Regions from separate parts of the Yersinia hibernica genome, predicted to be linked through region 3. Evidence: predicted binding sites of a transcription regulator. Region 3 holds the regulator's gene; each other region holds the start of a gene.

Region 1 (3,192 bases), 930 kb from region 3:
TGCTCGCTTGCAAACCCTCGGGGCTGGCGGGTCTGTTGAACTACGTGGTCGTGAAGAAAATATCGTCTTTGAAGTTCCCAAAGAATTACGTGTTGAGGTTAAACAGATCGATTGATCTCGGCTAAGTATTCATCAGCAATATCAAGCAGCCCTTCGTGGCTGCTTTTTTTACCGGTAAATATCGTAATAACTGCATGAATATGCTTAATAAGCGCATTATGCTTGATGAAGGGTAATCGCACTGTAACCCGCTGAATGGGGCATTTGGCCGCTTACAAAGGCTATCGGCTTGAGGCGGCGGACGTGATGCAAGGAATTAAGTGGTTTCACTGATAAAAATGGGCGTATATCATTTTTTTCTAATACAGATTAAATAGGCTGGTAGAGTCCATGGCAGGCAGCTAATCTGAACCCTTGTCAGGGTAGATGACACAATATTGGGAGAACTAATGACTGATTCAACAATTCGTATCGCCGTTGTCGGCGCGGGTGGCCGCATGGGCCGGCAGCTTATCCAGGCAATTACACAGACAAAAGGTGTTGTACTGGGGGCTGCTGTTGAGCGGGTAGGTTCCACGTTAGTGGGAAGTGATGCGGGTGAATTGGCCGGTACCGGTTCACTGAATATCCAGGTAAATGATGATTTATCGAAAGTAACTGATCATTTTGATGTGTTGATCGACTTTACTCGCCCAGAGGGCACATTGGAACATTTAGCGATTTGCCGCAAACACCGTAAAGCCATGGTCATTGGTACCACTGGCTTTGATGATGCTGGCAAAGCCGTTATCAGTGCCGCCGCATCGGATATTGGCATTGTGTTCGCCGCCAACTTCAGTGTTGGGGTCAATGTGGTGCTTAAGTTGCTTGAGAAGGCCGCTAAAGTGATGGGGGATTACACCGATATCGAAATTATTGAAGCCCATCATCGCCATAAAGTGGATGCGCCATCGGGTACCGCGTTGGCAATGGGGGAGGCGATAGCCGAATCTTTAGGTCGGTCACTGAAAGATTGTGCCGTTTATAGCCGCGAGGGCCACACCGGAGAGCGTCAGCCGGGTACTATCGGTTTTGCCACTGTGCGCGCAGGCGATATTGTCGGGGAACATACCGCGATGTTTGCTGATATTGGCGAGCGGGTTGAAATCACGCACAAAGCGAGCAGTCGCATGACTTTTGCCAATGGGGCGGTTAAGTCTGCTATTTGGGTATCTAAGCACCAAAATGGCCTATTTGACATGCGGGATGTACTGAATTTAAACGAACTTTAATGGTGTAAAGTACAACCCGTGATGTGGTTGTTTTTATCATAATCATATGATAACAGGGCAATATTTTATTGTCCTTTTTTATTTAAATTGATAAATAATACAATTAATTATATTTTTTATTGTTAACATTTATTTTTATGTGTTTTCTATCTATTTTTTGTCTTTTATCCTCCCCGTTAAGCCCTATTACTCATTTTCATCACACCAGCGCGTTTTTTTTCAGTCACTCACCCTCGCAACCGTTTACTATATTAAGTTAGCATGTGTTTTTGCCACGGTAATCTACTCATTTTAATGAGAACGTTAAAAAACAGAGAAAAAATGGCACTTTGGCTAGACAAGAGCATCACTCATCATTAAAATGCGCCCAATTTGCCAAAAATTAGCTTTGAGGGCGGTTTTTGCATTGATTTAGGTCGCTAGGTATGAATTAATATGCAAATAATGTGACTGTTTATTCCTTGGAGGGTGTTTTGATTAAGTCAGCGCTATTGGTTCTCGAAGACGGAACCCAATTTCACGGTCGGGCCATCGGGGCAGAGGGTACGGCAGTGGGGGAAGTGGTCTTCAATACGTCGATGACCGGTTATCAAGAAATCCTTACTGATCCTTCCTACTCCCGCCAGATAGTCACTCTTACTTATCCTCATATCGGCAATGTCGGCACCAATGCCTCCGATGAAGAATCCTCCGCAGTACACGCCCAAGGTCTTGTCATTCGCGACCTGCCATTGATTGCCAGCAACTACCGTAATGAAGAAGGCTTAGCTGAATATCTCAAGCGCCACAATATCGTGGCAATTGCGGATATCGATACGCGTAAGTTGACCAGGTTACTGCGCGAGAAGGGTGCACAAAACGGCTGCATTATTGTGGGTGATTTGTCTGATGCTGCGTTGGCACTGGAAAAAGCCAAAGCATTTCCGGGCTTAAAAGGCATGGATCTGGCCAAAGAAGTGACCACCAAAGAGGTTTATCACTGGCTGCAAGGTAGTTGGACATTAGAAGGGGATTTACCGGCTGCGAAACAGCCAGCAGACCTCCCATTCCATGTTGTTGCTTACGACTATGGTGTGAAGCGCAATATTCTGCGTATGCTGGTTGATAGAGGCTGCCGCCTAACTGTTGTCCCGGCACAGACCCCAGCTGAAGATGTTCTGAAGTTAAGTCCGGATGGTATTTTCCTGTCCAACGGCCCAGGCGATCCGGAGCCATGTGATTATGCTATCGCGGCGATTAAACGCTTCTTGGATACTGATATCCCGGTGTTTGGTATTTGCCTAGGCCATCAGTTGCTGGCCCTAGCGAGCGGCGCAAAAACGGTCAAAATGAAGTTTGGTCATCACGGTGGCAACCACCCGGTAAAAGACCTGGATGCCAATTGCGTGATGATCACCGCGCAGAACCACGGTTTTGCGGTTGATGAAACCTCATTGCCCTCCAACCTACGCACCACACACGTTTCTTTATTCGATGGTTCTCTGCAAGGGATTCACCGTACCGATAAAGCAGCGTTTAGCTTCCAGGGGCACCCGGAAGCCAGCCCAGGGCCGCATGATGCCGCCCCGCTGTTTGATCACTTTATCGAGCTGATTAAAGCTCATCGCGCGACCGCGAGCCATACCAATAAATAATCAGGAGCGAATACCATGCCAAAACGTACAGATATAAAAAGCATCCTGATTCTGGGCGCAGGCCCGATTGTTATCGGCCAGGCTTGTGAGTTTGACTATTCGGGTGCTCAGGCTTGTAAGGCACTGCGCGAAGAGGGTTACCGCGTTATTCTGGTGAACTCTAACCCCGCCACCATCATGACTGACCCCGAGATGGCCGATGCAACTTATATCGAGCCGATTCACTGGGAAGTGGTGCGCAAAATCATTGAAAAAGAGCGCCCGGACGCAGTATTGCCAACCATGGG
Region 2 (3,192 bases), 1.7 Mb from region 3:
GGTTACGTCGTGAACATGGCTTTCTTGAATACCTGCACCACTGATACGAACAAACTCAGCTTTGGTGCGCAATTCATTGATGGTGCCACAGCCGGTCAACCCCATACATGAGCGCAGGCCGCCCATTTGCTGATGCACAATCTCTTTCAACAAACCTTTATATGCCACCCGCCCCTCGATACCTTCAGGTACCAATTTATCGGCAGCATTGTCGGTCTGGAAATAGCGATCTGAAGAGCCTTTAGACATCGCCCCCAAAGAACCCATACCACGGTAAGATTTGAATGAACGGCCCTGATAGAGCTCGATTTCACCCGGAGATTCTTCAGTCCCCGCCAGCATAGAGCCCACCATCACGCAGGACGCACCGGCTGCAATGGCTTTAGCAATATCGCCGGAGAAACGAATACCACCATCGGCGATAACCGGAATTCCAGTGCCTTCCAGCGCCTCAACCGCATCAGCAATTGCCGTAATCTGTGGCACACCCACACCGGTCACAATGCGGGTGGTACAGATTGAGCCCGGGCCGATACCCACTTTAACCGCGCTGACACCGGCATCAGCCAATGCTTTAGCCCCGGCCCCGGTCGCCACATTCCCGCCAACAATTTGCAGGTTCGGATATTTAGCGCGGGTTTCGCGGATACGCTGTAAAACCCCTTCAGAGTGACCATGGGAGGAGTCAATAAGCAGAACATCAACCCCCGCGGCAACCAGCGCATCAATACGCTCTTCATTGCCAGCACCGGCACCGACAGCAGCACCAACACGTAGCCGGCCATGCTCGTCTTTACAGGCATTAGGCTTGCGTTCGGCTTTCTGGAAGTCTTTTACCGTGATCATGCCGCGCAGATGGAAACTGTCGTCAACCACCAAGGCTTTCTCGACCCGCTTTTCATGCATTTTTTGCAGAACAACGTCGCGAGCTTCGCCTTCCTTAACAGTCACCAGGCGCTCTTTCGGGGTCATTACCGCAGTCACCGGTTGGTCTAAGTCGGTCACGAAGCGAACGTCACGGCCAGTAATGATCCCGACCAATTCGTAATCTTCGGTCACCACCGGATAACCGGCGAAACCATTACGGGCGGTCAGTTCTTTCACTTGGCGCAGGGTGGTGGTTGGGGTCACAGTCTGTGGCTCGGTAACCACGCCACTTTCGTGTTTTTTCACCCGGCTAACTTCTTCAGCCTGGCGCTCGATGGACATATTTTTGTGGATGAACCCTAAACCGCCCTCTTGTGCCAGCGCTATGGCCAGACGAGCTTCGGTTACGGTATCCATTGCTGCGGACAGCATAGGGATATTTAGGCGGATAGTTGCAGTCAGTTGGGTACCCAGTTCTGCCGTATTAGGCAACACTGTGGAGTGGGCTGGAACCAGGAGGACGTCATCAAATGTTAGAGCTTCTTTCGCGATACGTAGCATGGGCAATATCTCACCAAGGTGAATGTAAAAAGATAAAATATTGCCGTGGCATTATACAGAGCGTAATCGGTTGCCTCCAGCACTTTCTCATTATTTTTCTTGCCAAGCAGTTTGAGGCAGGTAATATCAATCAATTAAGTGCTTGTTTAAAAACTTGATCTAGGTCACATGTCACAATCTTCTGCGTCATCAATTTTTACTGTTAGCCGCCTGAATCAGACGGTGCGACAGCTGTTGGAAATGGAAATGGGCCAGATTTGGCTCACTGCCGAGATTTCCAACTTCTCTCAACCCTCGTCTGGTCATTGGTATTTCACCTTGAAAGACGATCGGGCGCAGGTGCGCTGCGCGATGTTTCGCAACAGTAATCGTCGGGCAACATTTCGCCCGCAAAATGGCCAGCAAGTGTTGGTCAGGGCCACAATTACCCTGTATGAACCGCGCGGTGATTACCAATTAATTGCCGAAAGCATGCAACCTGCCGGTGACGGGTTACTGCAACAGCAGTTTGAACAACTCAAGCAACAATTGGCCGCCGAAGGGCTTTTTGACCAAAGTTATAAACAATCGCTGCCCACCCCGGCGAAAAAAGTCGGGGTTATTACCTCATCCAGCGGCGCGGCACTGCACGATGTTTTGCAGGTATTACAACGCCGTGATCCTTCATTGCCGGTCATTATTTATCCCACATCAGTGCAAGGTGTTGATGCCCCGTTACAAATTGTTCGTGCTATTCAATTAGCCAACTTACGCGGTGAATGTGATGTGCTGATTGTCGGGCGCGGGGGCGGTTCACTGGAAGATTTGTGGAGTTTTAATGACGAGCGAGTGGCGCGCGCCATTTTTAACAGCCGCATTCCGATTGTCAGTGCCGTCGGCCATGAAACCGACATCACCATTGCTGACTTCGTCGCTGACTTACGCGCGCCAACCCCTTCAGCCGCGGCAGAGTTAGTCAGCCGCAACCAGCTTGAGCTAGTCAGGCAAATTCAGGGGCAGCAGCAGCGGATGGAAATGGCGATGGATTACTATTTGGCGCAGCGCAGCCAGCAATTCACGCGCCTTGAGCACCGGCTGCAACAACAACATCCGCATTTACGCCTGGCGCGTCAGCAAACACTGTTGCTGAAGTTACAGCGCCGATTAACCGAGAGCGCGCAAAGCCAAATTCGTTTATTAAGCCGGCGCACTGAGCGGTTACAACAGCGCTTGGTTCAAGTGCAGCCGCAAGGACAGATCCACCGTTATAACCAGCGGGTACAGCAGCAAGAATACCGCTTACGTCAAGCCTTGGAGCGCCAACTTAATGGTTATCGCCAGCGCTTTGGTATTGCCTGCTCACAATTGGAGACGGTCAGCCCACTGGCTACACTGGCCCGAGGCTACAGTGTCACGCAGACCCCTGAAGGCACCTTACTCAAGACTACCCAGCAAGTGCATACCGGCGATAAGCTCACCACCAGATTACAAGATGGTTGGGTGGAAAGTGAAATCACCCAGATTAACGTGGCAAAGAAAAATGTCGCCAAGAAGCCGCGCCAGCGTAAAGTCGCGGAGTAACACTCAGCCAGCACGATTTTTGCCCGCTAACCAAACCGCTCTGCCGGCCCATCACACCGTCGGCAGATAACTAAAGTGAACACGGCTTTTCGAAATCAGCCCATGCCCCTGCTGGCAAAAATAATCAACCGCACCGCACGCTTTCAATACTTGCAGCGGTTTGCCGCAATCAGGACAATCCGCCTGCTGTTGATAGCTACCATG
Region 3 (3,192 bases):
TTGCCAACCGTGGTGTTGCTGACCATGTTGGGGTTTATTTAGGCAACGGAAAGTTTATTCAGTCCCCACGAACCGGTGAAGAAATTCGCATTAGCATGATGGATAATGACTATTGGCAAGATCATTATGTCGGCGCTCGCCGTGTCGTAACACCGAAAACCATCCGCTAATCGCATCACCACACCCGATAGGCTTATCGGGTGCCATTCCCCATTAATCTGTGTGGTTATACCTGTTATTCCTGCCGAAAGTTGTTAAAATTAATACCCACAACAAAAATACAACAATTACGATTTTAACCGCCCCTCACCTTTCTTAGCGCTGGCTAATGATTGAATTTGAGGAGCAAACACCCTGAGCAACCCCGAAAGGAGAGCGCGATGTCTTTTGAATTACCGGCATTACCTTATGCACAAAATGCACTGGAACCGCACATTTCTGCTGAAACGCTGGAATACCATTACGGCAAGCACCACAACACCTATGTGGTCAACCTCAATAATCTGATTAAAGATACCGAATTTGCGGGTAAAACCCTGGAAGAGATAGTCAAAACCTCCAGTGGTGGCATCTTTAATAATGCGGCCCAAGTCTGGAATCACACCTTTTACTGGCACTGTTTGTCACCCAATGGGGGCGGCGAACCGACAGGCAAAATTGCCGCTGCCATTCAGCAATCTTTCGGTTCTTTCGCTGAATTTAAAGCACAATTTACTGATGCCGCAGTGAAAAACTTTGGTGCGGGCTGGACGTGGCTGGTCAAAAAAGCGGATGGCTCCCTAGCCATTGTCAGTACATCAAATGCAGCAACACCGCTGACGACCCAAGATAAGCCGCTGTTGACGGTGGATGTATGGGAACACGCTTATTATATTGATTATCGTAATGCGCGACCAAAATACCTGGAGAACTTCTGGGCTTTGGTTAACTGGTCTTTTGTTGAGCAGAATTTAGCTTAATCGCGGCGCAATAATTAAGGGCGGGTAAACCGCCCTACTTATCACCGGCATGCAGGTGAATTAATTCATTACCGCCACGAAGCTAAAGACAATAATCATTGCCAGCGCACCAACAGTGGTAATTAGCGACATCTTCAGATTGGTATCCATAAAAACTCCTCAGCCGGTTAATTTTAGTAGGGAAAAGGCACACAATGAGTGCGTCAAATCATTTTCCCACAGTTAGGGAAAAAAATCTTGTGCTCATTACGCACTTTATAACATTGATTAGCGCTTCCACTTTTCCTCCAGATCAGACAAAATTCGCAGTTCATAACTGCATACTGACTAATAACATCCAATAAATAGGCTCAGACCACCATCTGACTTCGCTCGCCAGCCCACTATCGTGTTGCTGTCTGAGCGGTATTCGAGTCATGCAGGCAAACGATTAACATAATACTTACCTGCTGTAACAGGTGAGCTTAGGAGTCATTTTTTCTATGGCAACGATTAAAGATGTGGCCAAACACGCGGGTGTGTCCACCACCACCGTTTCGCACGTTATCAATAAAACTCGTTTCGTCGCCGAAAATACCAAGGCCGCTGTGTGGGCGGCCATTAAAGAGCTGCATTATTCACCCAGCGCGGTGGCCCGTAGCTTGAAAGTCAATCACACCAAATCCATTGGCTTATTGGCGACATCCAGTGAAGCACCCTATTTTGCTGAAGTGATCGAGGCAGTTGAAAATAGCTGTTATAGCCAAGGTTACACCCTCATTTTATGTAACTCACATAATAATCTGGATAAACAAAAAGCCTATTTGGCCATGCTGGCACAAAAACGTGTCGATGGATTATTGGTGATGTGTTCTGAATATCCGGAACAATTACTGGGAATGTTGGAAGATTATCGCAATATCCCTATGGTGGTGATGGACTGGGGCACTGCTCGTGGCGATTTTACCGACTCGATTATTGATAATGCTTTCGAAGGCGGCTATTTAGCCGGTCGTTATCTTATCGAGCGCGGTCACCGCGATATTGGCGCTATTCCTGGTCAATTATCGCGTAATACCGGGGGGGGCCGCCATCAGGGCTTTTTGAAAGCCCTGGAAGAAGCCAATATTCCATTACGTGATGAGTGGGTGGTGCAAGGCGATTTTGAGCCGGAGTCTGGTTATAAGGCTATGCACCAAATTCTGACACAAAAACATCGTCCGACGGCCGTGTTCTGTGGTGGCGATATTATGGCAATGGGCGCAATATGTGCTGCGGATGAACTGGGCCTGCGAGTGCCACAAGATATTTCAGTGATCGGGTATGATAATGTGCGCAATGCCCGCTATTTCTCACCGGCGCTGACCACCATTCATCAACCCAAAGAGAGATTGGGTGAAATGGCTTTTGCCATGTTACTCGACCGTATTGTCAGTAAACGCGAAGACCCGCAAACCATTGAAGTCCATCCGAAACTGATAGAGCGCCGCTCTGTTGCTGATGGCCCCTATCGCGATTATCGCCGTTAAGCTTCCCCTGCCGGTAGCCCCACAGGTTACCGGCAGCTCATCCTGCCGCTCCCGGCGTGCCATCATTATCATCTTTTAGCCACTCATCATTTAGCGTGACACTGTCACCCAGATAATCCAGCATCCATGCTAAGGCTGGGGAATGATTATGCTGCTCCCAGGTCAAACAACACGGGCTGTCCGGCAGGGGCTCTGTCAGTGTTAATGCCGCCAATTTTCCTTGTTGAATCAATGGTGACACCATATGGGCCGGAACCATTCCGATACATAACCCTTCACACAAGCAGTCTATTCCCGTCGCCCAATCCGGTGCGACTAACCGCTGCTGATTATCCAATGTCCAGGTATCCCGTTTAGGTAAATTTCGCGCGGTATCCTCCAGGCACAAAGAGGGATAAGGCCGCAGCTGGTCATCATTAATAGGCCCGGTTAATTGGGCTAAAGGATGATTGACACTGACCACACAATGCCAGCTCAAAAAACCCATGTCACGAAACACAAACCGCCCACCCACCGGGATAGCACGTGTTGCCCCAATAGCCATATCAGCTTGCCCATCCACCAGTGCATCCCAGACGCCGTTAAACACTTCATAACGCACCCGCAATTCGATATCCGGGAAATGACGATAAAAATCCTGCACTAAACGGCGACTGCGCTGTGGTTTGACGATTTTATCAATCACAATATTTAATTGCCCGCGCCAACCATTCGCGACTTGCTGG
Region 4 (3,192 bases), 380 kb from region 3:
ATATCAAAGCTTTCTATATGCGGATGAACGAAGATGGCAAAACCGTGGCGGCGATGGATGTTCTCGCCCCTGGCATTGGTGAGATTATCGGTGGTTCACAACGTGAAGAGCGTTTAGATGTCCTGGATGCTCGTCTGGCAGAAATGGGCCTCAATAAAGAAGATTATTGGTGGTATCGTGACCTGCGTCGCTATGGCACAGTGCCACACTCAGGTTTTGGCCTTGGATTTGAGCGTTTGATCTCATATGTAACAGGGGTTCAAAACGTACGGGACGTAATTCCATTCCCTCGGACACCAAGAAATGCCAGTTTCTAAGTTCGTCATTTAGAAAAAATTTGTATTTTTGTATAAATAAAAGCCAGCTCTGCTGGCTTTTGTCATTTTTTAAAGTTCGATCTGAATCACAAAGTTCCCTGATATTTACATTTAGTAACACATTGTGCCCTAATGAAACATATTCTGGTAATTGGTAGCATTTTCGGTGTGGATTATAGGGCCTGTGAATGGAACACTGCGTTCAGACACAGACGACACCAAACTCTCAACAATAGTTCCAAAAAAATTATTGGCGGCAGTGGCAGGTGTCCGAATAACACCAATGAGGGTAATAATAATGATGAAGCGCAATATTCTTGCAGTAGTAATCCCAGCACTGTTAGCAGCTGGCGCAGCTAATGCAGCAGAAATCTACAACAAAGACGGCAACAAACTTGACCTGTACGGTAAAGTTGACGCGCGTCACCAGTTCTCTGATAACGCTAAACAAGACGGCGACAAATCTTATGTTCGTTTTGGCTTCAAAGGCGAAACCCAAATTACTGACCAACTGACCGGTTACGGCCAGTGGGAATACAACGTTCAAGCCAACAACACCGAAGGCGGTGACGCTCAAGATGGCAACGCAACCCGCCTGGGCTTTGCTGGTCTGAAATTTGCTGAATTCGGTTCATTCGACTACGGCCGTAACTACGGCGTAATCTATGACGTCAACGCATGGACTGACATGCTGCCAGTGTTCGGTGGTGATTCAATCTCCAACTCTGACAACTACATGACTGGCCGTTCTACTGGCCTGGCAACTTACCGTAACACCAACTTCTTCGGTCTGGTTGACGGTCTGAACTTTGCCCTGCAATACCAAGGCAAAAACGAACGTAATGGCAATGTTAAAGAGTCTAATGGCGACGGCTTCGGCATGTCTTCAACTTACGACATCGGCTACGGCGTGAACTTCGGTGCTGGTTACTCTACTGCAAACCGTACGACTCTGCAGAAAGATTCTTCTACCGCTCCAGGTAACCAAGCGCAAGCATGGAACGTTGGTGCTAAATACGACGCTAACAACGTATACTTGGCTGTTATGTATGCTGAAACTCAGAACATGACTCCATACGGTACTGCAACTAACACTATCGCGAACAAAACTCGTGACCTGGAAATTACTGCACAGTACCAATTCGACTTCGGTCTGCGTCCATCTTTAGGCTATGTTCAGTCTAAAGGCAAGGATCTGAATGACGCAACTGGCGACAACCATGACCTGTTGAAATATGTTTCTGTTGGTTCTTACTACTACTTCAACAAAAACATGTCTACCTATGTTGATTACAAAATCAACTTGCTGGACGAAGACACCTTCACTGTTAAAAACGGTCTGAACACAGACAACGTTGTTGGTGTTGGCTTGGTTTACCAGTTCTAAGTTAAACTTAATCACGCAGTTCATCTGCTGATGTAAGTTAAAAAAGACAGGGCCTCGGCTCTGTCTTTTTGTTTTCACCTTAGTCAATTTAGGGATATTACGCTACTGATTGGCCTATTCTGCCGATTTTTCACCCTGAATCCCCTCGCCTCACAACATTCATTTCTTTTTCTCGCAAACGGTTGGCAAAGTCTGCAACTGGCGCTACCCTGATGGTTCTGTTTGCTTAACGCTAAGCCATGGAAGCCTCTGACATGTTTGAAAAAATCACTGCTGCACCAGCGGACCCAATTCTGGGCCTGACCGATATTTTCCGCGCGGATGACCGCCCTAATAAAATTAACCTGGGGATTGGTGTCTACAAAGACGAAACCGGGAAGACGCCGGTGCTGACCAGCGTAAAGAAAGCTGAGCAGTATTTGCTAGAAAATGAAGTCACCAAAAATTATTTAGGTATTGATGGCCTGCCAGTTTTCGCCAGTTGTACTCAGGAACTGCTGTTCGGGGCTAGCAGTGCGATTATTGCTGATAAACGTGCTCGCACCGCACAAACCCCCGGGGGTACTGGTGGATTACGTATCGCCGCTGACTTTATTGCCCACCAAACCAGCGCCAAACGTGTCTGGGTCAGCAATCCAAGCTGGCCAAACCATAAAAACATCTTCGCTGCTGCTGGATTAGAAGTTGTTGAATATGCCTATTATGACGCTGCAAACCATGCGCTGGACTTCGATGGCTTATTAAATAGCCTGTCAGAAGCGCAAGCGGGCGATGTCGTGCTGTTCCATGGCTGTTGCCATAACCCAACCGGGATCGACCCAACAGAAGCGCAGTGGAGCCAATTGGCTGAACTGTCGGTCGCAAAAGGTTGGTTGCCGCTGTTTGACTTCGCTTATCAGGGCTTTGCTAAAGGCTTGGAAGAAGATGCTCAGGGCTTGCGTATTTTTGCCGCTAAGCATCAAGAATTGATTGTTTGCAGTTCTTATTCCAAAAACTTCGGTTTATATAATGAGCGTGTTGGGGCTTGCACAGTGGTTGCCGCAAGCAGTGAAGTGGCTGATATTGCTTTTAGCCAAGTGAAAGCAGTTATTCGGGCTAACTATTCCAACCCACCAGCTCATGGTGCTTCAGTTGTTGCGACCATACTCAGCAATCCTGCGCTGCGTGCTATTTGGGAACAAGAACTGACAGATATGCGCCAGCGTATTCATCGTATGCGCCAGTTGTTTGTTAATACATTGCAAGAGAAAGGCGCTCAGCAAGATTTCAGCTTTATCATTAACCAGAATGGTATGTTCTCATTCAGTGGCTTGACGAAAGAACAAGTTCTGCGCTTGCGCAATGAGTTTGCTGTTTATGCGGTTAACTCTGGCCGTGTTAACGTTGCGGGTATGACACCAGACAATATGGCTCCACTGTGTGAAGCTATTGTTGCAGTGCTCTAATTAAGCAACTCAACCGCATGTAAAAAGGGTGCCTTAGGCACCC

The links. The regulator PurR, encoded in region 3, represses purine synthesis genes. The targets are predictions, from matches to a motif close to CANGCAAACGTTTGCNTG.
Positions count from the first base shown of each region.
Region 1: carA (glutamine-hydrolyzing carbamoyl-phosphate synthase small subunit) is a predicted target of PurR. The motif match lies at 1,504-1,521, and genes of this name have one in related genera.
Region 2: guaB (IMP dehydrogenase) is a predicted target of PurR. The motif match lies at 1,488-1,505, and genes of this name have one in related genera.
Region 4: D5F51_RS06125 (amino acid aminotransferase) is a predicted target of PurR. The motif match lies at 1,876-1,893, and genes of this name have one in related genera.

Region 1 covers NZ_CP032487.1:763,463-766,654, forward strand. Annotated here, with positions in the region: gene ispH (4-hydroxy-3-methylbut-2-enyl diphosphate reductase) at 1-115, shown strand, start outside; gene dapB (4-hydroxy-tetrahydrodipicolinate reductase) at 450-1,271, shown strand; gene carA (glutamine-hydrolyzing carbamoyl-phosphate synthase small subunit) at 1,745-2,905, shown strand; gene carB (carbamoyl-phosphate synthase large subunit) at 2,921-3,192, shown strand, end outside.
Region 2 covers NZ_CP032487.1:3,398,925-3,402,116, forward strand. Annotated here, with positions in the region: gene guaB (IMP dehydrogenase) at 1-1,428, opposite strand, end outside; gene xseA (exodeoxyribonuclease VII large subunit) at 1,597-2,988, shown strand; gene D5F51_RS16010 (zinc ribbon domain-containing protein) at 3,040-3,192, opposite strand, start outside.
Region 3 covers NZ_CP032487.1:1,696,458-1,699,649, reverse strand. Annotated here, with positions in the region: gene D5F51_RS08035 (C40 family peptidase) at 1-170, shown strand, start outside; gene sodB (superoxide dismutase [Fe]) at 381-959, shown strand; gene cydH (cytochrome bd-I oxidase subunit CydH) at 1,020-1,109, opposite strand; gene purR (HTH-type transcriptional repressor PurR) at 1,442-2,467, shown strand; gene punR (DNA-binding transcriptional activator PunR) at 2,505-3,192, opposite strand, start outside.
Region 4 covers NZ_CP032487.1:1,317,322-1,320,513, reverse strand. Annotated here, with positions in the region: gene asnS (asparagine--tRNA ligase) at 1-317, shown strand, start outside; gene ompF (porin OmpF) at 619-1,704, shown strand; gene D5F51_RS06125 (amino acid aminotransferase) at 1,959-3,149, shown strand.